Regions from separate parts of the Sedimentibacter sp. genome, predicted to be linked through region 3. Evidence: riboswitches for the same ligand, from Rfam matches in the RefSeq annotation. Region 3 holds a riboswitch; each other region holds the start of a gene.
The links. Region 3 has a riboswitch for cyclic di-GMP ahead of AAGU76_RS17405 (Ig-like domain-containing protein). Riboswitches for the same ligand answer to the same signal wherever they lie in the genome.
Positions count from the first base shown of each region.

Region 1: another riboswitch for cyclic di-GMP. It lies ahead of AAGU76_RS07120 (copper amine oxidase N-terminal domain-containing protein); the one in region 3 lies ahead of AAGU76_RS17405 (Ig-like domain-containing protein).
Region 2: another riboswitch for cyclic di-GMP. It lies ahead of AAGU76_RS06650 (transglutaminase-like domain-containing protein); the one in region 3 lies ahead of AAGU76_RS17405 (Ig-like domain-containing protein).

Region 1 covers NZ_JBCFAS010000002.1:103,160-113,646, reverse strand. The annotation lists gene AAGU76_RS07165 (FAD-binding oxidoreductase) at 89-1,468, shown strand; gene AAGU76_RS07160 (thioredoxin family protein) at 1,546-1,875, shown strand; gene AAGU76_RS07155 (aldehyde ferredoxin oxidoreductase C-terminal domain-containing protein) at 1,977-3,701, shown strand; gene AAGU76_RS07150 (MoaD/ThiS family protein) at 3,712-3,936, shown strand; gene AAGU76_RS07145 (HesA/MoeB/ThiF family protein) at 3,936-4,640, shown strand; gene AAGU76_RS07140 (DUF1540 domain-containing protein) at 4,746-4,934, shown strand; gene AAGU76_RS07135 (radical SAM protein) at 5,163-6,026, shown strand; gene tlp (small acid-soluble spore protein Tlp) at 6,290-6,523, shown strand; gene AAGU76_RS07125 (D-2-hydroxyacid dehydrogenase) at 6,553-7,509, opposite strand; cyclic di-GMP riboswitch class I at 7,663-7,746, shown strand; gene AAGU76_RS07120 (copper amine oxidase N-terminal domain-containing protein) at 7,845-8,738, shown strand; gene AAGU76_RS07115 (cupin domain-containing protein) at 8,798-9,637, opposite strand; gene AAGU76_RS07110 (helix-turn-helix transcriptional regulator) at 10,021-10,487, shown strand, end outside.
Region 2 covers NZ_JBCFAS010000002.1:3,707-14,193, reverse strand. The annotation lists gene htpG (molecular chaperone HtpG) at 1-822, opposite strand, end outside; gene AAGU76_RS06695 (peptidoglycan-binding domain-containing protein) at 989-1,522, opposite strand; gene AAGU76_RS06690 (peptidoglycan-binding protein) at 1,540-2,940, opposite strand; gene AAGU76_RS06685 (peptidoglycan-binding protein) at 2,951-4,363, opposite strand; gene AAGU76_RS06680 (hypothetical protein) at 4,375-4,902, opposite strand; gene AAGU76_RS06675 (carboxyl transferase domain-containing protein) at 5,149-6,678, shown strand; gene AAGU76_RS06670 (hypothetical protein) at 6,687-6,956, shown strand; gene AAGU76_RS06665 (biotin/lipoyl-containing protein) at 6,969-7,382, shown strand; gene AAGU76_RS06660 (DNA-processing protein DprA) at 7,531-8,427, shown strand; tRNA gene AAGU76_RS06655 (tRNA-Leu) at 8,464-8,546, shown strand; cyclic di-GMP riboswitch class I at 8,640-8,726, shown strand; gene AAGU76_RS06650 (transglutaminase-like domain-containing protein) at 8,799-9,677, shown strand; gene AAGU76_RS06645 (PilT/PilU family type 4a pilus ATPase) at 9,711-10,487, opposite strand, start outside.
Region 3 covers NZ_JBCFAS010000005.1:185,196-195,682, reverse strand. The annotation lists gene AAGU76_RS17425 (nucleotide sugar dehydrogenase) at 1-662, shown strand, start outside; gene AAGU76_RS17420 (Gfo/Idh/MocA family oxidoreductase) at 684-1,646, shown strand; gene AAGU76_RS17415 (DapH/DapD/GlmU-related protein) at 1,658-2,239, shown strand; gene AAGU76_RS17410 (DegT/DnrJ/EryC1/StrS family aminotransferase) at 2,245-3,375, shown strand; gene AAGU76_RS17405 (Ig-like domain-containing protein) at 3,478-5,532, opposite strand; cyclic di-GMP riboswitch class I at 5,639-5,723, opposite strand; gene AAGU76_RS17400 (LCP family protein) at 6,008-7,528, shown strand; gene AAGU76_RS17395 (Wzz/FepE/Etk N-terminal domain-containing protein) at 7,621-8,349, shown strand; gene AAGU76_RS17390 (CpsD/CapB family tyrosine-protein kinase) at 8,303-8,965, shown strand; gene AAGU76_RS17385 (hypothetical protein) at 9,300-9,914, shown strand; gene AAGU76_RS17380 (Tad domain-containing protein) at 10,043-10,487, shown strand, end outside.

The sequences.
Region 1 (10,487 bases), on a different contig from region 3:
GTCAGTATTGTGAAATTTTAAAGGTATAATAAGCCAGAGTTATAATGAAAATACTACTTTTTTTTAAGTATTGAAATATGGAGGAATCATGAACGATATTATCATAAAGAAGATGCAGGAAATTGTGGGAGCGGACTATGTGGTTTCCCACCTTGACAAAGTTGCAAGCTACTGCGAAGATGAAACTGAAAAGGCGGTAAAGCCAAAGGTTTGTACGGACTGCATAGTGGTTAAGCCTTCTACTGCAGAAGAAATATCTGAAATAATGAAGTATGCCAATGAGAACAAACTTCCGGTCATGGCAAGGGGAGGAGGCACAAGCCTTTCGGGCGCAGCAGTTGCCATAATGCCTACCATCATTGTTTCAATGGAAAGAATGAACAGGATTATAGAGGTTGACGAGACTTCCATGACCGTGGAGTGCGAAGCAGGGGTTACACTTTTGCAGATAGGTGAACATTTCAGCAAGCATGACACCTTGTACTTCCCCATCCATCCCGGCGATGAGGGTGCTCAGGTAGGCGGATTGGTTGTTATGAATGCCGGCGGAGTAAGAGCCGTAAGATACGGAGTCATGAGAGACCAGGTAAAGGCGCTGGAGGTTGTGCTTCCCACAGGTGAAATAATTCATGCGGGAGGAAAGCTCATAAAGAACAATGCAGGCCTTGACATCAAGGACCTGATCATAGGCAGCGAAGGAATATTGGGGATAGTAACAAAGGCTACTCTGTCAATCAAACCAAAGGACAAGTATACGGGAAGCCTTCTGGTTTCATTTGAAAACGAAGAGGATGCCGTAAAGGCGGTAACAGAAATGTTCAAAGCAGGAATAAGACCGCTTGCCGTGGAGTACATGGAAAAAACAGCAATTTTAAGAGCTGCAAAAGACATTGGCATGACATGGCCTTCTGACGTTGGAAATGTTGACTTGTACTTCATCGTTTCAGAAAGAAAAGAAGATGACCTGTACGAGATGTATGAGACAATAGTGGGAATTTGCGATGAAAACAACGCCTTGGACAGCTTTGTGGCTGAAAGTTCCAAGGAGCAGAGGACGCTTCTGGAAATAAGAAGCCATGTGTATCCAAGCATGCACAAGATGGTTGTTGATGCCATCGATGCCGCGATCCCCATGAAAAATCTTTCCAGGTACATGGAAGGAATCAAGAACATAAACAACAAGTATGGTGTAGAAATATCCACCATAGGACACATCGGCGACGGAAACCTTCACAACAGCATTCTTACAGAGGATGCTTCGAAACCTGAATGCTACGACCAAATATCAGATGAAATTTTCAAGCTTGTTATCCAGTGCCAGGGCTCTATCACAGGAGAACACGGCGTAGGAAAGGTAAGAAACGAAAAACTCAAAATGCAGTTTACAGAAAAGGAACTTCAGATTATGAAGGCCATCAAGAATGTTTTTGACCCCAACAACATTCTGAATCCAGGTACCGCTCTGTAAAATAATGTTTTTAATGCCGCTGTCCGGTGTATAATATACAGAAAGCGGCATTTATTCTGCCGACGTGAGAGGCTAATATGAACTATGTTTATTCAAATGAAGAACTGAAAAATGTAATTGACTGCAGCAGCATGACTATGGTTTATTTCGGAAGTGTAGTTTGCGGCGTGTGCAGTGCTTTGAAACCAAAAATAGAAGAGATGCTTTCAATGTATCCTCACATAAATGCAGTGCAGGTGGATGTGGATAAGTCTCCTGATATTGCAGCTTCAAACAGCATTTTTACAATTCCCGGAATCATCCTTTTCATTGAAGGCCGTGAAGCCATACGTCAGGCACGGTTCATAAGCGTTCCTGACCTTGATGAGAAGATATCAAGATACTATGAATTGTTTTTTGAAGAATAGAGCCGCAGGCTCTTTTTTTTTCATAATTTGACAGCTTGATTTTGTATAGCAGGTATTTGCAGGGGCAAAATAAGTTTACAAAAATGATTGGAGGCAATTACTTGAAAATTTACAGGGTAAACATGACAAATCTCACGTTCTCTGCTGAAGAAGTTCCTGAAAGATGGAAGCTGCTGGGTGGACGAGGTCTTACTTCATCCATTATTTCCGAAGAAGTTGACCCAACCTGCAATCCATTGGGAAGCAAAAACAAGCTTGTGTTTGCTCCGGGTTTGTTTGCAGGTACCAAGGCTGCCAATTCCGGACGGCTTTCCGTGGGAGCAAAAAGTCCACTGACCGGCGGAATAAAGGAGAGCAATTCAGGAGGAACAGCAGCTCAGAGGCTTGCTAAGCTGGGCGTTAAAGCACTTATCATCGAAGGAATGCCCAAGGATGACAAATGGTATACAATCCATGTCCACAAGGACGGCGTCAACATCAAGGAAGAGACTGAGCTGATGGGCAGGGGAAATTACGAGGTTGTACAAACAATAACCTCACGATACGGTGAAAATACCGGTATAATGACCATAGGCCAGGCAGGCGAATACAAAATGTCCATGGCCAATATTTCTGTTAAGGACCCAAAGGGACACCTGAGAAGCGCAGGCAGGGGAGGTCTAGGAGCCGTTATGGGATCCAAACGAATAAAGTTCATCTCCCTTGACGATAACGACGGCGATGGAATAGACATAAAGGACAAGAAAAAATTTGACGAGGCAGCGAAGATTTTCAACAAGGGCCTTTTAAGGCATCCTGTCAGTGGGGAAGCACTTCCTAAGTATGGTACGGACGTGCTCGTAAACATCCTTAACGAGGCAGGCGGACTTCCCACCAAGAACTACCGCATGGGCAGGTTTGAAGGAGCAGAAAAAATCTGCGGAGAAACCATGTATGACAACATTGTGGCAAGAAACGGCGACACCACCCACGGCTGCCACGTGGGCTGCGTAATACGCTGCTCACAGACTTACAACGACAAGGACGGCAGCTATATCACATCAGGCTTCGAATATGAGACCATATGGGGGTTCGGCGCAGGCTGCATGGTTGACGATCTTGACATCATAGCTCACATCGACCACCAGTGCGATGACATAGGCATTGATACAATAGATACAGCCGGCACCATGATGGTGGCCATGGAGGCAGGATTGCTGAACTGGGGCGACGGCGAAGGAATATTGAACCTTATAAAAAATGAAATAAAAAACGGTACGCCCCTTGGGAGAATTTTGGGAAACGGCCCGGATTTTACAGGAAAGGCATACGGTGTAAGCCGCGTACCCACAGTTAAGGGGCAGACCATGCCGGCATATGATTCCCGAGCGGTGAAAGGAATAGGAGTAACCTATGCAACCACTCCCATGGGAGCCGACCATACGGCGGGATACTCGGTGACTGCTAATATCCTGAAGGTCGGCGGCTCGTTGGATCCGCTTAAAAAAGAAGGTCAGACAGAGCTTTCAAGAGATCTTCAGATAGCCACGGCTGCAATAGACAGCACAGGGCTGTGTTTGTTTGTATCTTTTGCTGTTCTGGACTTTGACGAGGTTTTTGCAGCACTTCTCGACATGATAAACGCCCAGTACGGAACTCAGTGGACAAAGGAAGACTGGAATGAATACGGCATGAACGTATTAAGGATTGAAAAGGACTTCAACAGGCGTGCAGGGTTTACCAGCAATGATGACAGATTGCCTGAATTTGTGTCGGAGCCCATACCGCCGCATAACGCAGTATGGGATATAACAGGCGAAGAGCTCGACAGGGTTCTTATGTTTTAAAGGAGGCAGTATGGAAGTTAACGTTAAATTGTTTGCCACTCTCAGAGACGGACGTTTTAAGGAAGAAAAGGCAGACGTACATGAAAATACCCAGGTCAAGGATGTGATTTCCAGGTACAACATCCCTGAAAAAGAAGTCAAAATTTGCCTGGTGAACGGCCGGGACGCCGCTTTTGACCAGAAGCTGAACAACGGAGACACACTGTCATTGTTTCCGCCGGTAGGAGGAGGTTGATGAGCGCAAGGCTCCCTCCCAGGTATGAAAGAAACTACAAGACAATATCAGAAGAAGATCAGAAGAAGCTTTCAAAGACAACGGTTGCCATTGTAGGATGCGGAGGTTTGGGAGGAACCATGGCCGAGGAATTTGCCAGGCTGGGAGTAGGAAAGCTCATACTGGTGGATGGCGATACATTTGTTGAAAGTAACCTTAACAGGCAGCTTTTTTCAACAGAAGACAATATCGGTACCAAGAAGGTGCAAGCAGCAAAGACAAGGCTCCAGAAGGTAAATTCAGAGGTTGAACTGGTTTTGGTGGACGATTGGTTTGACGAAGACAATGCAGACACCATTTTTCAGGGAGCCGACCTTGTATGTGACGCTCTTGACTCCATCCAAAGGCGCATTGACCTGGAAGCATCGTGCCACAGACTCAACAAGCCGCTGGTGTACGCAGGCATAGCAGGCTGGTTTGGAATGATGGGAGTAAGCTTTCCCGGGGATTACAGCGTGCTCAGGTTATTCAAGGACGGTAAGGAAAACGACAGGGGTGTTGAAAAGTCCTGGGGTAATCCTGCCTTCACACCGTGGGTTGTCTCAAGTCTTGCTGTTGCTGAAGCCGTGAAGATTGCAGTGGGAAGAGAACCTGCCCTTAGAAATTCCTGGCTGCAGGCAGACCTTTTGTTCATGGAATTTGAAACTTTTGAAATTTCAAAGTAAAATTACCTTAATTTATAAAAAGACAATGCTTATAAAAAACTGCAGCGGGGGCATAATAGTTTAGAAAAGTGTTGATGCTTTTCAATATATTTTAAGGAGACCAACATGGAAGGCAAAGTTCAAAAAATGGATCAACACAATCCAGGTATCAAATGTGTTGTTAACACATGTTACTATTATGCACAGGGAGACCACTGCAATGCACAGAAAATAGAAGTTCAGAGCCGCGATGCAAAGACAGCCAGAGAAACAGACTGTGCTACATTTACGCCCGGCAACCAAAGCATGTCATAGCTAAAAAGTTAAAAAATTGTTCCTTTCAAAGGCAAAAATTGACAAACATCAAATTCTATAATTAAGAATAGATCGGTCATAATCATTGTTCCTTTGCGGGAACAATTTTTTATTGGAGGAAAGTTTTCCTCTTTATTGGCTCCTTGCTGAATTTACAGAAAATTTAATTGAAAAACTCTGGTTCTGGTATATAATAAATATAATTACTTACTTTGGAAGGAGACTATAATGTATTCAATGCCGTTGTACAGGCCTCCAAGCGAGGCAAGAAGCCTTATTATACAGGTAACTGAAGGATGCTCACACAACAGATGCAGGTTTTGCTACATGTACAAGTGTAAGCAGTTCAGGATGAAGTCAGACAGGGAGCTCAAGGAGCATATAGAGTGGCTTAAACCACACTACAGTCATGCGGAAAGAATATTTCTCGCTGACGGAAACGTGCTTTGCCTAAAGACGGAAAAAATTCTTGAGATGCTTGATTACATAAAGAAGGAATTCCCGAATGCAAAAAGGATCAGTTCATATTCCGGACCGCTGGATATATTGAGAAAGTCCGAAGAGGAACTTAAATCAGTAAGAGAAGCAGGCATAGAGCTTTTGTACATGGGAGTGGAAAGCGGCTCAGACAGGGTTCTATCACTTATGGATAAAGGCGTTAACCAATCTCAGATGATTGAAGCAGGACAAAAGGCTATTCGGGCAGGCTTCAAGCTTTCCTGCATGATAATTTCCGGACTTGGCGGCAAGGAAATGATGCATGAGCATGCACTGGAATCAGCGAAGGTTATTTCAGCCATCAATCCCCACTATTTCTCGCTGCTGCGGCTGGTGGTTGAAGAGGAATCCGAGCTGGCAGAGGATATAAGAAAAGGAAGTTTTCAAATGTTGTCACCCATGGAGGTTCTTGAAGAAAACATATTGATGCTGGAAAATATGGAGCTTGAAGACTGTATATTCAGGGCAAACCACGTATCAAACCACGTCAACCAGGCAGGTACCCTGAACAGGGACAAGGACGTGCTGGTTACAAGGCTGAAAGTATTAAGAGACAGCGGTAATTTCATTCCAATGGAATATGACACGCTGTAATAAGATGTCAACTCAAAAGGCTGCTCCGGCGGCCTTTATTCTTTCGATATAAGTTGACACCCAACTTAATTTTGGCTACCAGAAGATAAGCAAACAGGTGAGCTTCATAAAATAATAAATCTTCTTATATGTAAATTTAAAAGCTGCTTTGGAAATTCCCAAGCAGCTTTTAAATTTAAAAAAAAATTCAATTGCAAATTTTTCCTTAGAATAATAAGCGTCTCTCAAGAAATAATAAAAAAGGGAAACGAAAGGAGACAATCATGAAAAACGATCCAAAACCGGATGACAGAAGAGACAATGTTGACAGAATACAAAACAACATTGATAATACAATCGCCAACTACAGGGAAACAAAAGATCTCATAAAAAATGTCGAGAACTCAAAGGACAGACAGGACCTGATCGCCAAAAATCAGAGAAGAGAACAGGCAGTGAAGGGTATGAGGGAAGAAATAAGAGACGAAGCCATAGACAAGAAAAACGGATACAAGTAACAAAAAAGCTCCTCCACGAGGAGCTTTCTCTAATTAACTACGTTTATAGGATTTCCTTCCACGAATTTTTCAATGTTTCCATAGGTGTATTCCATGAGTCTTTTTCTTGCTTCAATCGGTGCCCAAGCTATGTGTGGCGTTATAATCATGTTCCTTGCCTGAAGCAGGGGATTGTCACTTCTTATCGGCTCCGTGGAAACAACGTCACAGGCAGCAGCTGCAACCTTTCCGCTGTTAAGAGCGTCTCTTAAATCTTCCTCCACAATCAGTGGCCCCCTTGAATCGTTGATTATTATTACGCCGTCTTTCATTTTATTAATGTTGTCCTTGTTTATTATTCCCTGTGTCTTCGTAGTCAGCGGGCAGTGAAGCACTATGACGTCTGAATTTTCCATTAGTGTGTCAAGGTCTGTATACTTAACGTTTTCATTTTCGAGTTCCGGATTTGGGTGTGATGCGTTGGCAAGAATTTTCATACCCATTGCCTGTGCAATCTGACCTGTCTTTTGTCCGATTTTTCCGTAACCTATTATTCCCATGGTTTTTCCGTCAAGTTCCATGAGAGGATAGTTCCAGTAACACCAATCTTTGCTGTTGGTCCAGTCTCCGTTTTTTACGGATATAGAATGTTCACCAATGTGGTGGCATATTTCAAGCAGCAAGGCTATGGTGAACTGTCCCACTGATGAAGTCCCATAAGTGGGTATGTTCGAAACGACAATGCCTCTTTCTTTTGCAGCAGCTGTGTCAACGATGTTGTAACCTGTTGCAAGAACGCTTATGAATTTCAGATTGCTGCATTTTTCCATGGTCTCTCTTGTAACCGGAGATTTGTTGGTAAGAACTATTTCAGCGTCTCCGATCCTTTCTGCAGTCAGTTCTTCAGGTGTGCGGTCATAAACGGTTACGACGCCTAGTTCCATTATTCTATCCCAGGATAAATCTCCGGGGTTCAGTGTATATCCATCCAAAACTACTATTTTCATATTATTCTCCATACGTGATTTAACTTTTAATACTGAAATTGTATCAAACATCTGGTTTCAATGCAATTAAATTGTGGAATCCATGAAAACGTAATAATTTGGTTGACAAAATTTTATTAATGGAATATAATCCACTTATGGAATAAATTAGCGAACTGATAAAGGCAAACCCGGTGAAAATCGGGGACGCAAAGCCACGGGCCTTAAGGTCATGACCAAGGTAGCCGGGTTACCAAATTTGCAAATACGTGAGTATTAGCTCTGTTTGGCGACCCATTCAGAGCTTTTTTCGTCCAAAAATTACCCTTTGGGACATTAGAAAAGGAGATCTAAAAATGAAAGACGTAAAAAAAGTATCATTAATTTTAGCACTTCTGTTAACACTAGTTTTTCCAACTGTAGCTTTTGGGGAAGATCTAAATGGTGACACACAAACAAACGAAGCAGCTGCAGATGACATCCAGGTTGAAGCAGAAGATTCCGATGACATCATTGACGAAGATACTGCAGAGACAGATGGTGAAGACACGGAAGAGGGAACAGGAAAAGGAAATGTAAAGGACAGATCTTGGAAAGAAGCCAAGGCAGCTGTAGAAGCCGACAAAAATGAAATCGAATCTTTGAAGGACGAAGTTGGAGCCAAGCTTGAAGAAGTTGAAGCACAGCTTGAAGCAGCCGAAGCAGCAGGCGATGAAGCAAAAATAGCAGAACTTAAGCTTCAGCTTCAGAACCTTAAAATTGAGCAAAATGAATACAAGTTGCAGCTTAAGTCTAAAATAGCAGAAATGCAGGAGATTGTAAGAAACAAGTATACTGCAGAAGAGCTTGAAGAGCTTGCACAGGTATCCGAAAGCTTAGCAAGCCTGGGAAGCATTGAAGTTATTCCTGTGGAAAATGTTCTGTTCCTAAAAGGAAATGCAAAGTTTGACACTCCTCCGGTAATAAAGGAAGGCAGGACGCTGATACCGGTAAGGGCTATTTCCGAGGCCATGGGAGCAGACGTTGATTACAACAGTGAAGAACAGACTGTGACAATAACAAAGGACGGCAAGGTCATAGTATTCAGCCTGGCCGAGGGAACCGTGTCAGTTAATGAATCAGAGGCCGCAATCGATGTTCCGGCAGAAATAATGAACAACAGAACAATGGTTCCTCTGCGTTTCATAGCTGAACAGCTGGGACTTACAGTAGAATGGGATCAGGAACTGGAAACAATAACTATTGAATAAATCTCCTCCTCTTTAAGGGTTCTGGCACTTTTTGCCGGAACCTTTTTTTATTAACACCATTAAATGTAAGAATGAACCCAAAGCACTTCTGCAGCCCTGCTTCCCGGATTTCTCCACTTATGGGACCTGGTGGACTTAAAGTGGATGGAATCTCCTTCCTTAAGAACAAATTCGTTCAAATCATCCAATACGACCAAAAGTCTGCCTGACAAGACGTAAATGAATTCTTCTCCGCTGTGGTGGCTGTGAGATTTGAAGTCACCGCAACCCGGACTTATTGTAAAGCGCATGGAGTCAAAGGTAGTCTCATTGCTGTCAATAAGGGACTGTATGCTGATGCCTTCAAGACCTGTAAGGATATTGATGCCGGTTCCCTTTCTGACAAGCTCCCTTTCAACTTCGCTTGTAATGTCAAAAAAGCGTATGGTGCTTTCCCCGTAAAAGGTTGCAAGCTTATCCAGAATATCAAATGATACACCGGTCCTTCCGTTTTCGATGCGGCTTAAGTATGAAGGTGATATACCAACTGCCTGGCTGACTTCTTCAAGCGTGTACCCTTCATTTTCCCTGTAATTTTTGAGTTTGCTGTGATAAAGCTCCTTGCAGTATTTTTTCTGCTGAGAAGAACGGGATGCCAGTTCCTTGGACATAAGCTGCTTGATCATTGCAATGCTCATGTTTTTAGTGTTGGAATACTCACGTATTTTTTTCAGAAGCTCTATGTCATGGAAGTCATAAAATCTGTAATTGTTGCCTTTCCTTTTTGACACTATGAGGCCGGCTTTTTCCCAGTTCCGTATGGTTGCAGGAACCACACCTACTATTTTTGCAACGTCACTGATGTTAAAGCCAATCTGTTCAGCGTCGTAGGCCTTTTGGCTTTCATTATAATCAGTCATGAGTTTATCCTTTCTATATTTGTTAAATTAATATTATACTAAACTGGACAAAATTTCAATAGCAAAATAATTTGCACAACAATATAAAATAAAATAAAAAACATAGGAAATATATATCTGATTTTCCTTGATATAAAGGCAAACATGAAAAATTTTAAATCAGGTAATTTTAAAAAAATATCCATGAGACAAGTTAAATTGCTAACAATATTTAAGGTTGACGTATCTTAAGGGCTATTTGATATTTAAAATAATGAACAGGAAAAAACGTTACAATAAATTAAAATATATTGTTAACAGCAAAAAGATATAATATAATTGTAGCAATATTGATTATATACTTTGTATTGTTATTTCATGAATTTTAAGCAAGGGGCAAACAGGTGGTTAGTAAAATCAGTAAGTATTTATTTTCATCGATTGATGACAGAAATTTGTCTGTTGTTGTTTTTGCATTGCTTTTTTCTTGGCTGTTGGCATTCCCTTTTGAAGGTCAGTCTCTATATGCTTTGGCAGCTGAATATGACTTTAATCCGCATAACATGATGTTTGCTTCCGTAATATTTCACTTTTTGGGGCTCCTAAGTTCGGGAATGTTTGTAAGCTCATTGAAAGGCGTTAAAACGACAATGGTGGTCACTGTTTTGTTCTGTATGGCAGGTTCATTTGTCCTGTTATTTCCGCCGTCAGCGTTTTGGGCTGTATTTCTTGCAGTGAGTTCTTTTCTTATGGGATGCTGTGTTTCAGCTTGGAGTTATTATTTCAAAAAATACACTCCCAGAAACATGCGAATGATAACCGCCGCAGATTCATTGATTTACAGCAATTTATTGATGATTGCCATCAATGT
Region 2 (10,487 bases), on a different contig from region 3:
TTCGACGCTTACATGAGTGTATTTCAACGGCTTTTCATAGCCGAAGTGTTTTTCTGTGTAGAAGTTTTCATAATCTTCAGGGGTCAGTTCGCTTTTGTTTTTTCTCCATATGGGAACCATGCTGTTAAGGGTTTCGTCTTCGAAATAATCCTCATACTCGTTTTCTGTTCCTTCCTTGTGTCGCCTTTTTTTCATCATCATCTTTATGGGATATTTAATGAAGTTTGAATATTTCTTTACAAGATTTTTTATTGTGTAAGCATCCAGGAATTCGTCGTAGTCCTCACCTTCGGTGCTTGCCTTGATTTTCATTATTACGTCTGTACCGGTAGTCTGCTTGCTGCAGGTCGTCACAGTGTAGCCGTCGGCGCCTGTTGATTCCCACTTGTAAGCTTCATCGCTTCCCAGGGCTTTGCTAATTACAGTCACATTTTCAGCAACCATGAATGCTGAGTAAAAGCCCACTCCAAACTGCCCGATTATATCAATGCCATCCCTAGCTTCATTGTTTTCCTTGAAGTCAAAGGAACCGCTTCTAGCAATCGTACCGAGGTTTGAATCAAGTTCATCCTTTGTCATTCCTATGCCTGTGTCAGATACGGTGAGCGTTCTTTCATTTTCGTCAACCGTAATTCTGATGTAGAAATCATCCTTGTCAAACACGATGCTGTTGTCTGTCAGAGATTTGTAATAGCTCTTGTCAATTGCGTCGCTGGCATTTGATATGAGCTCCCTTAAGAATATCTCCTTGTGGGTGTAGATGGAGTTGATCATCAGGTCCAAAAGCCTTTTGGATTCTGATTTGAATTGTTTTTTAGCCATATTATCCCTTCCTTACCATATATTCTTCTTTCGCTTAAAATGCAGTTGAGTTGTTAGCACTCGAAACTAATGAGTGCTAACCACTTATATTTTAGCAAAACAGTAATTTTTGTCAATAGCTTACAGAAGAAAATTTCAAAAAAAATTGCTGAATGCTCAGCAATTTTTAGTAATTATAAAGTTTGCACGTTCCATAAATGGAAACCATGGTGTTCCAGGTGTTCTTGTCGACTATGCCGGTTACCGGAAGCATGCTTGATTTTTGAAACTGTTTTATAGCTTCCACGGTTTCTTTGTCACAGCTGTCATTTATCTGAAGTTTATTGTAATTTTTGTACTTTCTGCAGAAGTTGTTGAGCATGATTTTTATAATGTAGACTATGTCCCCTTTGTATCCTTCCGTTATGCTGCCGAAGTCATTTGAGCGGCATGGAACTTTGTAGGGCAGTTCTGTTGTTTTTTCATGTATTTCATTTTCCATCACTAAAACATTCCATGTCTTCATATCAACCTTTCCTGTTTCAGGCAACCCGGTCATCTTTTGGAATTCCTTAACAGCTTTTTTAGTCTGTTCATCGTATACTCCTGTTATAACCACAGAGGGCAATTCGTTGTGAGAGTAAGAAATGTTTCGAAGATATGTCTGGACTTCCGAAACCGGATTTAAATTCCTGTATGCATTCCAGCTGTAGTCTGTCATATTTTACTCCTTTCCTTTCATTGATATCTAAGGCTTTGATATACCTCGTTTATTCTGTTCCACGTCACGGCATTGACGATTCCCGTTGGTTCAAGTTCGTATATGTTTTGAAACGCTGTAACTGATTTTCTGGTAGCCGGTCCGAATGTTCCATTTCTTTCAGGGGGAGGAATTTCAGGTACATTCTGCGAAATAAATGTGAGCATAATCTGTAAAATCAATATTCCGGGGTGCTCCGACCCCATTCCTTCCGTGTAGATTACACCCATATGACTGATGCTGGGCAGGTATATGTCTTGTACCGGCGTGTTCACCAGTATGAGATACACATCCCTGTACAAGGAGTTCCAGGTTTCACCATTGACAATCCCGGCAGGCGGAAGTCCCTTTAGATTTTGATAGGCGGTTACAGCATCGGTAGTTTCCGGACCGTAGTTACCCGTTATAGTAACTTCCGGTAAGAGAAAACCATTTTCGGCTAAAAGATTCAAATAATATTGCAGCAGCACAACAACCGGACGAGTGTCTCCTTCCAGGAGAACATGCGAATAAAGATCTATGAGGTCTGATATGAGCAATCCTTCAGATGTGAGCTCCGCAAGCCTTGTTACCGCCACATATATGCGACGTATCCTGTACCATGTTACGCTATCCACAACACCGGTTACAGGAAGATTGAATACCTGCTGAAAGGCTCTTACGGCAGCTTGTGTTGTCTCATCAAAATAACCGGATATGTTAACTACCGGAATGGCCGGGTAGCTTCTGGAAATTCGGTTTAGTGAGTGCTGCATCCTGAAGACGGGTATGCCTGATTCTCCCAGAGCAAGAGGAGTGCCGGGATAAGTACCGACAACTTCGCCAGCAGCTGAAAATGGAACAATTGTCACATCATTGCCATAATAGTATCTCAATATTTCAAGGGGGGTGTAACCCTGGTTGGCCAGATCCACGCTTCCCCACTGGTACATGCCGTTGCATTGTGATATGCGTCCGTCGCAGAACGTTGTGAAAAGCGGTTCTATATGCCCCTCCCTGACCACGTACTGGTCAAATATTTCGTTTGAAATGTTAGCTACTGTGTCAAAAAAACCTCTTTCATGCACATATGCCTGGTCGTACCGGGTGTCGTTGGTTATGTCAAAGTCATATCCGCGCCCTCTGTACCATTCTGTGAAAATTCTGCTCATGGCAATGGAGGTTATAGCATGAATATTTGCTCTTAAGGCTTCTTCCGGCCAGGTTGGATATAATTCGCTTGATGCCACGTTTTTAATGTAATCGATGTAGGGGACTGTGACATTCAAAGCTTCTTCGTCAGGAGCGCCAAGGTGTACGGTTATGGTCAGAGGGAAGGGAACTATTATGTGCGGTAGTGCTGCTCCTGGTATGTGTATGATTGTTTCCGGAATGCTCATAAAATCACCTCTAACCTATTTCATTTCCCGGGAATTGTCCTGGTGACCTGTAGTTTCCGAATCTAAGCTGCCTGTATACTTCCACTATCCTGTTCCATGTTGCCTCATTTACAGCACCGGTAACAGGCAGGCCGTAATAGTTTTGGAATGCAACAACCGCTGCTCTGGTTTCAGGTCCGAATATACCATCCGGGTTTACAGCCGGAATGTCAGGCACCAGTGTTGAGATGAATGCCAGGTATTCCTGAAGAATAAGAACGTCTGCTCCTTCCGAACCCTGCCTGAATACTATATTGGGATACAACAGAGCCGGCAATGCCACAGCAGTAGGAGGCAGTGCTCTTAAGATTCCAAGGATGTTGTTGTACATGGAATTCCATGTGGCCTCATCTATAATGCCTGTGTTTTCCAGTCCCATGGTCTTTTGAAACTCTATTATGGCGGTCCTTGTCTGGGGACCGAGAATGCCATCGATGTCAACAGCCGGTACGGAACTGTAGTAAGCCGAAAGGACGTTTAGGAAGTATTGAACAAGCTGCACTCGCGGAATAACTTCACCTTCTTCGATTTCAGTGACAATATCCGGGGGAATGTCGCTGACCAGGATTCCCTTGGAAGTAAGTTCGGCAAGATTTCTTACAGAGACGTATATTTTTCTGATTTCATACCATGTTGCCTTGTCTATTATTCCTGTAACCGGCAGGTTGAAGGCTTGCTGAAAGGCTCTGACGGCTTCTTCCATGCCCTCGGTGAACTGAGAATCCACAGGATATATCTTGGGTATGGCTGGAAAGTTCACTGATACGGCATTTAAGGCCATCTTTATCAAAAGTACATACTGGTTGTTGTCGCCAAGCTGAAGAGGAGTGCCCGGATAAGTTTCTTCAATATTTACAGTAGGTGCGTTTGTGATCAGATTGATGTTCTCACCGTAATAGTATTGAAGCATCTCGTATGGTACAAGCCCCTGCCTGGCAAGATCAACGGTTCCCCATTGAAACAAGCCCTCGCACTGCGACACCCTGCCGTCGCAGAACTGTGCGTACAGAGGCTCTATCTGTCCTTGTCTTGATATATAGTCATTGAATATTTCATCCACCAACCTGTCTATGGTTTCAAAAGTTCCTCTGTTTGGCACGAATGCCTGGTCGTACCTGGTATCGTTGGTTATGTCGAAGTTGTATCCTCTGGATCTGTACCACTCGGTGAATATTCTGTTCAGTGCTACGGAAACAATTGCATATATGTTTGCCCTAAGAGCTGTTTCCGGCCATGTGGGGTACAGTTCGCTGGACGCCACGTTTTTTACATAATCAATAAAGGGAACAGTGACGTTTTCAGCCTGTTGGTTTGGACTTCCCAGATGAACCGTAATGTTTCTGGGAATTACTACTCTTGAAAGACCTGGTACCTGTGTGCTCATTGTAATCCTCCTTATTCATTTGATATATCAACAGTGGTCGGCGGAATAACAAACGTCTGAGACTCTTCCTCGGAGCCGCCTTGCATCACGGGGATGAGTATGACCCTGTAATTTGTCGCAACACCCGGAAATACACGCAAGTCAATAATGTTTGTGGTATAGTATCCGATTGCCTGCACTCGCATGTTATACGTTGAAAAATAAAATTCTTCGCTTTGCAAAGGATCATCCGGATCATATGTAACAGGCACTTCCATCATTGGAACACGGCCGTTCATATCGGATACCACATGGTAAAGGGCATTTTCATCACCATTTTCGTCGATTGTATAGACTGTAACCACAGCATCCCTTACGGGAAGAGCACCTAAAGCAGTGTAAACCGCAACGTTTATATAACCTGTTTCAGGCTGTGGCAGTTCCTGTGTATCTTCAATCACTGCCGGAGCCGGTTCTTCTGTTTCTAATTTTTTTACAATCATGTTGTGAGCTTTGTATGTCTTTGTTCTGCTATATTTGTCAAAGCCATTGAACTTCATGGAATCACACCTTTCATAATGATAGCTACTATTCAATATATGCAACTTAAGGGGATTTGATTTCTTAGTTTTCAGAATACTTTGAGCAGACAAATCTGTTGACAAAATTTTAATTATATAATATACTTTGAAGGTCAAAATATTCGAAAATGAGATTTTTCTCGTTGAATACTTGAATGATAAGAAGAAAATAATATTGTAAATTATAATAGTCTAGGAGGAAACAAATTGCCAAAAGACAAACTGATGGAGCTCAGGGAACTAAATGAAAAAATAAATCTGGGCGGAGGGCAGAAGGCAATAGACAAGCAGCATGAAAGCGGCAAGTTGACCGCAAGGGAAAGAATAATGTTGTTGCTTGACGAAGGGAGCTTTGTAGAAATAGACGCTTTTGTGGAACACAGGTGCGTAAGTTTTGGAATGGAAAAGAAAAAATATCCCGGTGAGGGTGTGGTATCAGGCTACGGAACAATTGATGGTAGACTTGTATACATATATGCGCAGGATTTCACGGTCATCGGAGGATCGCTGGGTGAAATGCATGCTGCAAAGATTGTTAAGGCTCAGCAGATGGCACTCAAGGTTGGAGCACCAATTATAGGAATAAACGATTCAGGCGGTGCAAGAATACAGGAAGGTGTTGATGCTTTATCCGGCTACGGCAAGATATTCTTCAACAACACCATAGCATCAGGAGTCATACCTCAGATTTCAGTAATAATGGGACCGTGTGCCGGAGGAGCTGTTTATTCACCTGCCATAACAGACTTCATATTCATGGTTAAAAACACAAGCAAGATGTTCATAACAGGACCAAACGTAATTGAAACGGTTACAGGTGAAAAAGTGTCTGCAGAAAACCTGGGCGGTGCCATGACACACAACAGCATAAGCGGAGTTGCCCACTTTGTCGATGAATCCGAGGAACAATGCATCAGCAACTTAAAGAGGCTTTTAAGCTTTCTTCCTCAAAACAACCTTGAAACAACGCCGGCACTTATATGCGAAGATGATCTGAACAGGGTTGATGAAAGCCTGAACACTATAGTTCCGGAAAATCCAAACAAGGCATATGACATGAAGGAAGTTGTATACTCATTGTCAGACAACGGTGAGTTCATGGAATACCAGCCGTACTACGCAATGAATGTGGTTACGGGTTTCATGAGACTTAACGGAAGAAGTGTAGGCGTCATAGCAAGCCAGCCGAAAGTTCTGGCAGGATGTCTTGACATAAACGCTTCAGACAAGGCAGCAAGGTTCATAAGAACCTGTGATGCATTCAACATACCGCTTCTTACGATAATGGACGTTCCAGGATTTTTGCCGGGAACACATCAGGAATACGGCGGAATCATAAGACACGGGGCAAAAATGCTCTACGCTTATTCAGAAGCTACTGTTCCGAAGGTCACAGTGATTACCAGAAAGGCTTACGGTGGTTCGTACATAGCCATGTGCAACAAGGAACTGGGAGCTGATATGGTTCTTGCATGGCCAACGGCTGAAATAGCTGTAATGGGACCTGAAGGTGCAGCCAACATCATATTCAAGAATGAAATAGCCGAGGCTGAAGACCAGGGCGCAAAACGAGGTGAAAAAATACAGGAATACAGAAACACTGTTGCAAATCCGTTTACGGCGGCAGCCAGAGGTTACGTTGACCAGGTAATAGAACCATCACAGACAAGAAAAAGAATAATAAGCGCTTTTGACATGCTGTCAGGCAAAAGGGAACAGAGGCCTGTGAAAAAACACGGCAACATTCCTCTGTAGGAGGCACTATGAACAATTTGAACGATAATACAAAGAAAAATAGCAATGAATCTGAAGCAGAGGGTTTTGGCCATGCAGCTGATGATGAGGCAGCGGCTGTAATAGCAGGAGCAATTGCCTTCATGGATGAGGAAGGAGAGATAGTAGCAGCCGTAACTGCTGCCTTATCTGTTATCCTTGGAACATCCTCAGACTCTTTTGTAGTCAGAAACATAAAGAGAACGCCTGAAATGGATCCCATCTGGGCTTTAGCAGGCAGAATGAAGCTAATGAGATAACGGAGGAATGAAATGAGAAAATTCAATATAACAGTAAACGGAAAATCATACGCGGTTGAAGTAGAGGAAGTGGGAGCAGGTCTTGGTAACTTTACATACGCTCCGGTACAAAACGCACCGGCAAAGCAGCCGCAGCCTTCTGTACCGAAGACTGCAGCATCAGTTCCGCAGACACCTGCTCCCGCGCCGAAGGTTTTGGACGAAGCAGTTTCAGGAGAGAAAATCACTGCACCAATGCCAGGTACCGTACTTGATATAAGGGTAAGTGAAGGTCAGACTGTGAAGGCAGGAGACATACTTCTCATTCTGGAGGCAATGAAAATGGAAAATGAGATAGTTTCTCCAGTTGACGGCGTGGTGAAGAAAATCCACACTTTTGGGTCAGCCACCGTCAGCACCGGGGATGCTCTGGCGACAATAGGCTAAATAATTAAATTTTCTTAACTCTTCTTTATGAAAGAAGAGTTTTTTTTTGTCTAATATTGTGCTAAAATGTAGAAACATATATCTGGACAGTATGCATATGGAGAAGGAACATATCCTTCCGATGAAATTCGAAACAAGGGGATCTAAGATGATAAGCAATGAAGATATTATTAGGCTGCAGCTGGTTAACGGTTTGGGGAGGAAGACTATCAGCAAAATCCTGAAATTCATGGAGGCAAAGAAGGCTAATCTCAAAAACTTTTCTGATGTCGAAAAATTCATAAAAGACATGGGAATCAAGAAAGTCAAAATTGATCTTGAAAAGATTGAAAGCGAAGCTGCGGCTATCCTGGATTGCTGCAGGAAATCAAATATAAAAATCATAAGCATCTATGACGGGGAATATCCCAGGAAGCTTCATCAAATCGAGGATAAGCCTCTTATATTGTATGCAGACGGAAATCTTGATCTTCTTAACAATGAATGCAATATTGCAATAGTAGGCACAAGGACTCCCAGCCAGGAAGGGTATGAAATTAGCTCTATATTTGCGGAAAAACTCACTGAGGGAAGGTGCTGCATTGTCAGCGGATTTGCCTCAGGCTGCGACGAATCGGCTCACAACGGCTGCCTGGCGGCTAAGGGACAGACCATTGCCGTAATACCTTCAGGGCATCTTTATTCGATGAAGAATAACAAGAGTCTGTACAACATGATTATATTAAACGGGGGAGCCATAATATCAGAACTTCCTCCGAACGCAAAATCGGAAAAGAACGCCTTTGTAAACAGAAACCAAATCATTGCTGCTCTTTCGGAAGGAATCATAGTAATAGAAGGCGGGCTTAAAGGCGGAACATCAAACACAGTGAAGTTCGCCAACGCATACAACAAGCCTGTGGCATACACGGCAAATGTCACTTCATGCATTGGACAAACTTCAATTTTCAACAATAACATTGAAGTCATCGACAGCTTCGACAAGCTTAAAAATTTTAAAAATAAATCTTGTAAAATTATGCTTGACAAAGCATGTTCTCAGTAGTATAATAAATTTTGTTGTTGAGTAAACAACCGACGCGCGGATGTGGCGGAATTGGCAGACGCACTAGACTTAGGATCTAGCGCAATAGCGTGGGGGTTCGAGTCCCTTCATCCGCACCAAATTAGAGGCGAAAGCCGGAAAAATCTCGTCTACGGACGAGGTTTTTTTTATTATTTTGTTGACAAAGACTGGCAGCAGTGATATTATTAGGTTAATTAAATAGGCAAAATTTTCTAAAGAAAATGGCGCAAAGCTATAGGGTCTAACCCATGAAAATGGTATGACAGCCAGTTGCTGTACTTATGTACATTACAATGAACTTCGGCTTCGCTATTTGCGAAGCTTTTTTTATTCGGCAGGAGGACAAGCATATGAAACTACTGAAGAAAACAATGTTTATAATGTTAATAACGATGATATTTGCTTCCTCGTCGTTCTGTTTCGGAGCAGACGGCATATTCAAAAGCGCCAAATCGGAAATTGACGCATCAAATGTATCGGAAGGGTATGTCAGAGTAAAATACTTAAACCCGACGACAAAAAAACTTAAGGTAATAATTGAAAAGGGAATGGGCAAGTACACCTACGACTTAAATGGGACAGGTTCCTACGATACGTATCCGCTTCAGATGGGGGACGGAAAGTACAAGATAAGGGTGTTTGAAAATATAAGCGGCAGCAAGTATGCAGTTAAACAGACCGTAACGGTTGATGTTAATCTGAAGAACAAGAATTCACCTTTTTTGGTATCCAGCCAGCTTGTGAATTTCACCAGGGAGTCGGCTGTTGCCAAGAAGGCCGAGGAGCTTACAAAAGACTGCACCACAGATTTTGATAAGCTTGATGTTATTTATGATTACATAATAACCAATATAAAGTATGACAGCGAGAAGGCTCTGACGGTAAAAAGCGGCTATTTGCCAAAAGTGGATGATATATTGAGCTCAAACAAGGGTATATGTTTTGACTACGCCTCATTGATGGCATCCATGCTTCGCTCCCAGGGGATACCTGCAAAACTTGTGACAGGATATTCGTCAAACTTAAGCGCGTACCATGCGTGGAATGAAGTGTATACGGATGAGACCGGGTGGATAGTGCTTAATGAAATGTATTTTGACGGAAACCAGTGGAAGCTAATGGACAGCACGGTGGCTTCAACCGCGAAGCAATCCAACAGCCAGAGACTTATGGAATACACAAATAAGCTTATAGACGGCAAGTATTACACAAAACAATATGAATATTAAAAAAAGAGCCTGGCAGATTACTCTGCCGGGCTCTTACTTGTTTAACAGCTTTTGCATCAAGTCGGGATCCATTGAGTGGATCACTGCGTTCTCTTTGGTTATCAATCCGTTTCTGTAAAGTTCCATTATGCTTGTATCCATTGATTTCATTCCGGCGCCTTCTGATGAATATATGACGCTGTTGAGCTGGTGCACCTTTGATTCCCGTATAAGATTGGAAACCGCATTGGTGGCGAGCATAACCTCAAAGGCTGCAGCCCTTCCGCACGCAGGGGAAGGTATGAGATGCTGAGAAATAACAGCCTGAAGCTGCATGGAAAGCTGGATTCTTACCTGCTGCTGTTGATTTGACGGAAAGACGTCTATGATTCTGTCTATGGTGTTTGCTGCTCCTGTGGTATGAAGGGTGGAAAGCACCAGGTGTCCGGTCTCTGCAGCGGTCAATGCTATTTCAATGGTTTCAAGGTCACGCATTTCACCTATGAGCATTACGTCGGGAGCCTGTCTTAGAGACGAGCGCAGGGATGAAATGTAACTTTTTGAATCCGTCGATATTTCCCGCTGGCTAACAATTGATCTTTTGTGCTTGTGGATGTATTCTATGGGGTCTTCAAATGTCATTATATGGCAGTTGCGCTCTGTGTTGATCTTGTCTATTATGCACGCAAGAGTTGTTGATTTGCCGCTGCCTGCAGGTCCGGTTATGAGCACAAGCCCTTTCGTCTTTTTATACAGGTCCATTACCATATCAGGAATTCCAAGCTTAACGGGGTCAGGAAGCTCAAACAGTACCACCCTTATGACTGCTGC
Region 3 (10,487 bases):
AAAAAATACTGGAAAACACATACAGGAACGTTAATATTGGCCTTATAAACGAGCTGGCAATACTGTGCAACAAGATGGGCATTAATATCTGGGAGGTAATAGATGCAGCGAAGTCCAAGCCATACGGATTTCAGGCGTTTTATCCCGGCCCAGGGCTTGGCGGTCACTGCATACCTCTGGATCCGTGCTACTTGTCATGGAAGGCCAGGGAGTACGGATTTCATACATCCATGATTGAATCATCAATGATGGTAAATGACCGTATGCCTGAGTACTGCGTTGAAAGAGCAAGCAGAATATTAAACCGATTCAGAAAAACAATAGGCGGCTCAAAAATCCTGGTGCTGGGCGTAGCTTACAAACAGGATATCGACGACTGCAGGGAGAGCCCGGCACTAAGAGTCATTGAAGAACTTAACAAAGACGGGGCACAGGTTATGTTTTATGATCCATTCATTAAGGAATATCAGCATAACAAACATGTATTCAAAGGAGAAAAAGAACTGACGATGAAATTGGTTGAAGGCGCTGATCTCGTTATGATCACCACTGCTCACACAGATGTGGATTACGATATGGTGCAACGGCACGCCTCATTTGTATTTGACACAAAAAATGCAATGAAAAACTGCAGCAGCAGAGAAAATATTGAGCTTCTGTAATCCGCGGAAGGGGGAAAAAATATGAGGAAAAGAATATGTGTGATCGGAGGGGGGCGATGGGGGAAAAACCATATTAAAACTCTTCATAAGCTGGGAAATCTGTGCGGAGTTGTTGAAACTGACGGGAAAACTCTGCAGGACATTGTGACGCAATATCATACGGAAGGTTTTTTAAACATTGAAGAAGCCATAGACAGGCAATTTGACGGATATATTCTTGCAACTCCGGCTGAAACCCATTATCCGATCGGGAAAAACCTTCTTGAAAGGGGATTGAATGTTCTTATAGAAAAACCAATGGCTCTTTCCTCACTTAACTCGGGGGAACTTATGAGCATTGCAGAGAAAACCGGAGCAAAACTTATGACAGGCCACCTTTTGCTGTTTCATCCTGCCATAAAAAAAATCAAGGAGATGATTGAAAGTGGTAAATTAGGCAGACTGCACTACATTTATTCAAACAGATTGAATTTTGGAACAGTGAGAACTGAAGAAAATGTGTTTTGGTCATTTGCTCCTCACGATATATCCGTGCTTGATTATTTAATCGGAAAACAGGCTGTCAGTATCGAAGCAGTTGGATCTGAGTTTCTTCAATCCGGAATTTGTGATTTTACGATGACACATATTACATACCCGGAAAATGTCCACGCCCACATATTCGTATCCTGGATTCATCCATTCAAGGAACAGAGACTGGTGGTAATAGGCAGCAGGGGCATGGTGTCATTTGACGATTCATCTGAAGAAAAGATTATTTATTTCTATGATAAGCACATTGATGTGGTATTCAACCAGCCGGTGATTACTGAAAAGCCTGCCGAAAAAATATTTTATGAGAAAGCAATGCCTCTGGAGGAAGAATTGAAATATTTTATTGAAAATCTAAACGGTAAAATTGAAATATCGGATGGTAAATCAGGGCATGAGGTGGTCAAGGTCCTTGAAAGGGTTCAGGAAATATTAATGAACAAGAAAGTTTAAAGGAGAAGATAATGGCAGGTTATTTCGTTCATGAAAGCAGCTACATAGACGATAATGTAGAAATTGGTGAAGGAACAAAAGTGTGGCACTTTTGCCATGTTCAGAAAAATTCTAAAATAGGTGAAAACTGTTCCATAGGACAGAACGTGAACATATCCAATAATGTAAAGATAGGAAACGGGGTAAAAATACAAAACAACGTTTCTGTTTATGAGGGAGTGGAGCTTGAGGATTATGTCTTCTGCGGACCGTCAATGGTATTTACGAACGATCTGACACCCAGAAGCAAGTATCCCAAGGGCAGTGCCGGATACAGGAAGACACTTGTGAAGGAAGGGGCATCGCTGGGAGCAAATTCAACTATTATTTGCGGAAACACCATTGGAAGATGGGCTATGATTGCCGCCGGTGCTGTGGTAACTAAAGATGTGCCGGATTATGCCCTGATGGCCGGAGTGCCGGCAAGGAGAGTCGGGAGCGTATGCGAATGCGGTATGAAACTGAACGGGTCACTGAGCTGTCAGTGCGGAAGAAAATACAAAATGACTGAAGGAAAAATAAAAGCAGAAACAGAAAATGATATTAGGGGGTGATTGAATTGGAATTCAGGGATTTAAAGGCGCAATACACAAAATATAAACAGGAAATTGATCGTGCAGTGCAGGAAGTGCTGCTCAAAGCCGACTTCATAGGAGGAAGCCAGGTTAAGGCTCTGGAAGATAGAATTGCTGATTACACAGGGGTAAAGCACTGCATAACATGTGCCAACGGAACTGATGCCATGACCTTAGTAATGATGGCCTGGAATATAAAATATGGAGATGCGGTGTTTGTGCCTGACTTCACTTTTTTCTCCACTGCAGAAGTAGTAGCGTCCAGAGGCGCAACCCCGATCTTTGTGGATGTTGAAAGAGAAACATTCAATATTGATCCTGTGAAGCTGGAGCATGCAATTGAAAATACACTGAGTGACGGAAATCTGGTACCAAGAGCCATAATACCTGTTGATTTGTTCGGGCTTCCTGCAAATTATCCGGAAATAGAAAAAATTGCAAGAAAGTACAGCCTCCTGGTGTTGGAAGATGCAGCTCAGGGATTCGGAGGAAGCATAAATGGGAAAAAAGCGTGCAGCTTTGGAAATGCCGCCACAACATCGTTCTTCCCTGCAAAGCCCTTAGGCTGCTACGGAGATGGGGGTGCTGTTTTTACAGATGATGACAGGCTTGCAGAATTATTAAAATCCTTGAAGGTCCACGGAAAAGGAGACAATAAATATGACAACATAAGAATTGGAATAAACTCCAGGCTTGATACAATACAAGCAGCAGTATTGAATGTTAAGCTTACTGCGTTTATCAGTCATGAGCTTGATGATGCAAACAGAATTTACGTCTTGTACAATGAAAGGCTGAATGGAATCGTCGAAATCCCGTTTGTTCCAAAGGGTTTTTTGTCAAGTTTTGCACAGTACACAATAAAACTTAGAAACAGGGAAGAAAGGGATGGGCTTCACAAAAGACTTGCGGATTTCAACATACCAAGCATGATTTATTACATAAAGCCCATGCATAAGCAGGCAGCATTCTCATATCTGAATAACAGCAATAAGGATTTTGCAGTTGCCGACCAGCTGTGTGATGTTGTTTTATCGCTGCCGATCCATCCGTACATGAGTGAAGCAGATGTTGATTCAGTATGCAGTGTTTTAAAGGATTATGTCGGAATCTGAAAAAACAATGCAGACAATGTTTTTATGATTCATTAAATTGTAAAGGGACTGTTGCTCTAATGCAAAAGTCCCTTTAACTAAACCGACTATTAAATTAAGTGCTTATTGAAATGTCACGTTTGTTGATCCGCTATATGTAACTTTGCTGTAATCAATATTGCTGAATAAAACAATGTTGTTATTTAATGCACTTGCCAATGATGTGCAGTAAGTTGCAGCAATATTATTGAATGCAACTTCAGTGCAGTTTTCTGTAGAACATACAACCGGAACTGAACCGCTGCTGTTCTGCACTGATATATCCTTGAAAGTCAGCTTTGAACTGTAAGAGCATATAATGGGATTGTATGGAGAGGTGCTTTTGTAAATTGCTGTTAGCCCCTCTATTGTTATCCCTTTTGCATTTTTTGCCGTCATTATTCTCATGCCGGTGGGAGAAGTTATCTTAACATTTTTGATCGTGAAGTTTTCAATGATGTTGTTATCAGTATTTCTAAGTACAAAACATGGGTTGCCAGTGTTGTTTAAATAAAATTCACAGTTTAAAATATTTATGTTTGATAAGTCAGTTGCGTCACCGGATAACTGAAATGCTACACCGGAATCATTCAGAGTTTCAAAGTAAGAATTTTGAATCGTAACATTGTCAACAGGCAAAGCTCCCAAGGATGCAATGCCATGCTGAACCAATATGATTCCCTTGCGGCTCTTTGAAGTGATATTTGAAAAAACAGCATTCTTGCCTGAGAACTGAATGGCCGCGCTGTCTCCCTGATTTCCGGCCATGTTGGGCTTTGTTATATCAGCAGTTAAACCGTCCAGGGTCAAACCATCTATACTTGAAGCAAATGCAAGCAGGAATTTTCCTGTCACCTGCACGTTGGAAACGGAAACGTTCTTTATGCTGATTTCAGTGTCACCGGGATTTGCCAAATCCTGTATTCCAACACAAACCATTGTGTCATCTTTATCTGCATAGCCGGTCACTCCGTTTATGACCAGGTCCGATGCCTGTGTTTTAATTAGTCTCTTTCCGAAATTTATCCCGCTTATGTTGTTTATTTTAAACGGTTCCTTTAATCTCACAGGGCACAAAACATAAACGCCGCTGACATCTTCGAAGATAATATTGCCGCTTGAATCAATGTTGTGCATTTCAATACACTTGACATCATTGATGTATCCATTTATTCCTGTACTGGACTTATAGTATAAACCCGTCAGGTTTCCTGCATCCTCACCGATTACACCGTTTCCCTTCTTATAGAGATTCCGGAAGGTAAGCCTTTCGGCGTTCAATGCTGAATACAGCACGTTTATGCCTGTGCTTCCTTTTGTGGAATCCATATCGCGCACATTCTGAATAACAATGTCGGAAATTTTAACGGTACCTACATCCTGAGTGTAGGATATGCCTGTGGTCATGTACTTATTGTTAAAATCTATAGTCAAATTCCTGCATTCAACATTGATCTTGAAATTAAAAAGGTACTTTGGAGTGTCAAAATCGCATTTGATTACTGCTCCGTCTTCACCTATGAGCAGCTTAGCTTTTCCGCTGTCTATCAGTATGTTGCCGGCCTTGATGTATGTGATTCCCTGAGGGATTATGATTGCGTCATAACCTGATTTGAGTGCATTGGTCAATGCTAAAGTGTCGTCCGTCATTCCATCGCTTTTTGCTCCAAATTCCGAAATGTAAGCTGAATTTGCCGGCATTGGTGCGGATGGGGAAGTTTCTGTCGGCGGAGTCGGTGCAGTTTCTGAATCTGCTGATGTCTCAGGTGCCTGTGATGACGCTGCTTCTGGACTTACGGTAACTGTGCAGGGAGAAGATTTTAAACCGTTTGAGGCTATGGCAGTTATCTGTACAGTACCTTCTGCAACAGGGTACACTGTTCCGTCTGATACTGTTGCTACACCTGAATCGCTTGATTCCCATGTTACAGTCTGGTCTGTGGCTTTAGCAGGGCTTACAGAAGCTGTCAAAATGCCGGCTTGTCCATTTACTGTAAGTGTCATTGCTGTTTTGTCCAAGGTGATTGACTTAACTGCAAAATACTTGGATGCGGGTGCTGCAAAAGTTTGAAATTGGAAGCTTAGTGTTGCTATTGCAATCAGTAAAACAATGGCTGTCAATTTGTTTGTTTTTTTCATTTTTACCTCCTGTTTCTCGGTATAATGCAATTATTATTTCGTTACAAATAAAAAACACTGTTTGGAAGCCAAACAGTGCACAATACTTACATATGTATTTGCTCAATCTGGCAACCCGGCTGCCTTGGCATTCAACCTTAAGGCCCGTGGCTTTGCGTCCCTAACTTTCATTAGGTTTGCCCTTTTTCAGTTGCTCCGTCATTTCACAAAATTATGCAAATTATTACATTATGCCCAAAAAATATTTACTTATACTTATTATACTTAATAAATATTTTATTGTCAATAAACTTTTGAGACATATTGATTGAAAATGATGCATAGATATGTTTAGGCATCCAATAAATAACCCGGCAACCGATTTATAGTATTATATTTTAGTATATATGTTTACTGCTTTATTTAGCTGGGTATATTTATACAAAAGATTGTTTGCCAATCATGTCTGAAAAAAGGTGAGACAGGTGATCATTATATGAAGTTAAATGAAAAAAAGAAAAATACAGGTTATTTTGCAGGGATAATACTGTTTTCAATAAACATTGTAACTTCAGTCATTTTAATGATATCTTTCATATCAATAGATATTTTGCCATGCAAATATCTTGTGCCTGTAATAATGATTTTACTGTTGCTGACAGGGCTTGTTTTTTTTACCCAAGTGTCGGGGAAAGGTACAAATGTTGGAAAACTCATCTCAATATTTATGATTCTTGCATTTATATTTATTACTGCATCATTATTTAAAATTCACAATATGTTTCTTGCAATCTCCGGTCCGGGAGCAAAAATTGATCTGGTGTCGGTGGTTGTCCTTGTAGAAGATCCGGCCGAAGTTATTGAGGATACATCCACATATGAATTTGGGATTCAGAAATATATAGACAGAAACAATACGGATAAAACATTGAAGCTCATAAGTGACAAGATTGGCTGTGAGTTGAAAACAGTGACATTTATTGATTTTAACTCACAAATAGAAGCCTTGTACAAAAAAGAAGCAAAAGCAATACTCCTGAATGAAGCCTTTAGGGATATAATAAATGAGCTGATGCCGGATTTCAATTATAGGACAAAGGTCCTCGGTTACCAGGAAATTGAAACGAAAATTGAGATTAAGCCAAGCGATAAAACTGATAATGCCGCCCGTTCAATCATAAATGTTGATTCCTTTATAGCATATATCAGCGGTATCGACACATATGGAACTGTATCGCGAACCGGCAGAAGTGACCTGAATATTATAGCGGCAGTCAATACTGCTGCAAAGAAGATACTGCTCATTAACACACCAAGGGATTATTACGTCAGCGTTCCTGTGGACGGGGGACAGATGGATAAGCTGACGCATGCTGGTATTTACGGTGTTGATATTTCTATGGAAATATTGGAACAATTTTATGATATTCAAATAGATTACTATGTGCGGATCAATCTCACATCATTAAACGATGTGGTGGATGCGCTGGGAGGCATTGATGTTGAATCTGAGTATGATTTTGAAACGGTTGTTGATGCAATAGATGCATCAACAGGTATAATAATCACTCCTGAATATGGATACAATGCAGTGGAAAAATACAGCTTTACAAAGGGCATTAACCACTTAAACGGAAAAGCGGCAATGGCTTTCGCAAGAGAAAGATATGCATTTGCCGGCGGGGATAACCAGCGAGGAAGAAATCAAATGCTTGTGATAAAGGCTATATTGAACAAGGCCAGTTCGCCTTCGGTTGTTTCCGGAATAGGAGCAATAATTGACACTGTTTCAAAGAACTTTGAGACTAACATGTCATCAGGCGAAATATATAACATGATTAAAATGCAGATGAACGATGGTGCTTCGTGGGATATCATGATGTACAATGTGAAGGGGACAGGAGACAGCCGGACTACTTATTCAGCTGGAAATCAAAGGCTCTATGTAATGATTCCGGATGAAGAGACAGTCATAGAAGCCAGGGAAAAGATTATGGAAGTAATGGACAATAAATGAAAAGTTAAATGCTGGCATATGATTCATGCAATGGTATAGGCGTAGTTGTAAAATGCAAGGTCAGGTTCGATGTTTACAAAAGGAGAGACAAGATGATAGATAGTGATGAACTTAATCTCAGAGAGATCATAGTTATTTTAAAGAAGCACATTAAAATTTTATTTGCAGTGCCGATTGTGTTTTCCTTAATCGGTGCACTGGTGAGCATTTATGTGCTGGACCCTGTATACGAATCTTCAACAACGATTATTGTAAGGCAGAATATACTTGATGGCGAAGAAATGAGCAAGACTGATGTAGATTTAAGCAAGAGCCTCATATATACATATGCTGAGATGGCAAAATCAAACACAGTGCTAAACAATACGAAAAAATCATTGAATCTGGAAAGCATAAGCCGCGAGTCGATTTCGGTGCTGCCTGTAAAAGACACTCAGATACTTGAGGTGAAAGTGCATAACAAGGATCCCGAATCAGCTATGAACATAGCTAATGCCATTGTCGTAGAATTTATGCTCGAAGTGATAAGAATAACAAAGGCAGACAATGTGGCTGTTGTGGATTATGCCTCTTTTCCGTCAAATCCTATCAGTCCCAATGTGGTTATGAATACTGTTATTTCAGGTATGCTTGGCGGAATGCTGGCTTTACTTACAGTATTTCTAATGGAGTATTTCGACAATACCATAAAATCAGAAAAGGATATTGAAAAACACCTGAAGATATCATCAATAGGTACAATATCAAATTTTATCCAAGGGGGTAGGCAAGAGTATGAGTATGCAGAATATGGTAAAGTATATGGTGAAAGATCATCCTGACTCATCCATAACCGAATCTTACAGAAAAGCAGCAACAAATATTGAATTTGCAAATATTGATGACAATATAAAGGTTGTTATGCTCACAAGCTCCATAGCAGGAGAGGGAAAAACCACAACAATATGCAATATTGCTGCTGTCATGACTGAATTTAACAAAAATGTACTGCTGCTGGATCTAGACTTGCGAAAACCTTCAATACACAAGTTTTATAACCTGTCAAACAAAATTGGACTGACGGATTTGCTCATAAACAAGGATGATTACAAAAAATACATCAACAATGTGTATCCCAGACTGGACGTGATAACAGCCGGCAAGATACCCTCCAATGCCGCAGAAATTATCAATTCGAAAGCAATAAAGGATTTGATGAATGATCTTACATCGCACTATGATTATATTTTTCTGGATACTCCGCCAATAGCAATGGTAAGCGATCCCATAACAGTTGCAACATACGCGGACGCAATTATTTTAGCAATTGCATATGGCGAAACTGAAATAGAAGTGGCAAAAAAGTCTGTAGCAAGCCTGAGACAGGTAAACGGAAATATAATTGGAACAATTTTAACAAAGACGCCTGTTGCGAAATTCAAAAGACATTACTACTAGCAGTACAGAATGGATTGCAGCTGATACAGCTGCGGCAGAATGCGCGGATGGCGAAGTACTTAGAATATTTATCGCATTTATTTTGTTTAGATTATGTAAAGTTGGGTATATTTTACGAACAATGAGAATAATATACTTGGGAGCTGTGAATACAGGGTAAACTTGGACGCTTATTCCTTGTAGGAGCTGGTAGCGTAACCGACCATTTGGTCGGTTTTTGTTTTGCATCATTTCAGTTTTTGCCTGAACCAAACATGGTGAAAAGGAGGTGAAAGCATCGCCATGTGCGTAAAGATTGTTTGCATTTGATCCAACATTGAATGGAGGTAGTAAAATGAAAAAATCAAAGAAGGTTTTGATTATTTTTTTGACGTTACTGATGATAACTGTTCCCGCTTTTGGAGCTAAAGGCGAAAGCGTTAGGGTTCCCGATGAACTGCTTGAGGAGGATGTTGCTCCTGCAACAACATGTGTCGGATATCTCAGAGCCGGCCAGAATGATTATGAGGATATTGGAAAGATTTACATAGAGACTGTGCAAGAGAATGAAGAAGGCAGTATTTTCAGAATTACTGTACTGTTGCGTCCGGAATTCCCGGACTGGTCAATTCAGGAGCTTAATGTTGAAGCCATAAACGATGACGCCGACGGATATCCCGGTGATTTGGACTTCATCAGCAGCAACGGCGGTCTGATTCCGGGAAAATTCTCGGTTAAAAAGGAATTTGAGGAGCCGGTCAGAGGCTATAGTTTCCTATATTATAGTTCATGTGCCAATGGCCGCGATGTAATAGGCTTTGCGGTTCATTTGGTGGTAGTCAATGGAGAACTTAATGAAACGGCATGGTCAGACTGCTGGAACAGCGATCCTTATGATGGTGCAAACTGGTCTGAGATTATGTGGAGACCGTTAATGAGCATTGAAGAGTATTTAGACACTCTTAAATAATTTAACCAAACCGATGTTATTTTTGTAAATTTTACGGGAAGAGCCATGACTGGTCTTCCCGTAATTAAAAACATCATATTTCATTTCCGTATACTAGGTTTATTGCCATTAGGAGAAGGGAGGTCATTATGAAAAAAATTTTAGAGCATTTAAAGAATGAATCAGGGCAGGCACTTGTATTGTTAGCCTTTGCCTTTGCAGTCCTGATTGGATTTTCGGCTCTGGCAGTTGATGTGGGATACATGACGGTTCAAAAGGGTGCACTTCAGAAGGCTGCAGATGCAGCTGCGCTTTCAGGTGCGCTGTCGCTTTCAAAAACCAACAGCGTGACAGACATAGAAAAGGCAGTAAAGAGTTACATAGAAGCAAATCCGAATTACAACAAATCAGCCAGCATTGTTATAAATGAGGTAACACCCAATTGGAAGAACGGAACTGTTTATGTAAACATAGAGCAGAAGGCTCCAAAATTTTTATCACGCATAATAACTCCTGATTCCGTTACTTTGAAGGCAGAAGCAGAAGCAGGCATCTGGAGCGGAGGTGCACTGCCTTTCGTCAATTTGGATGACC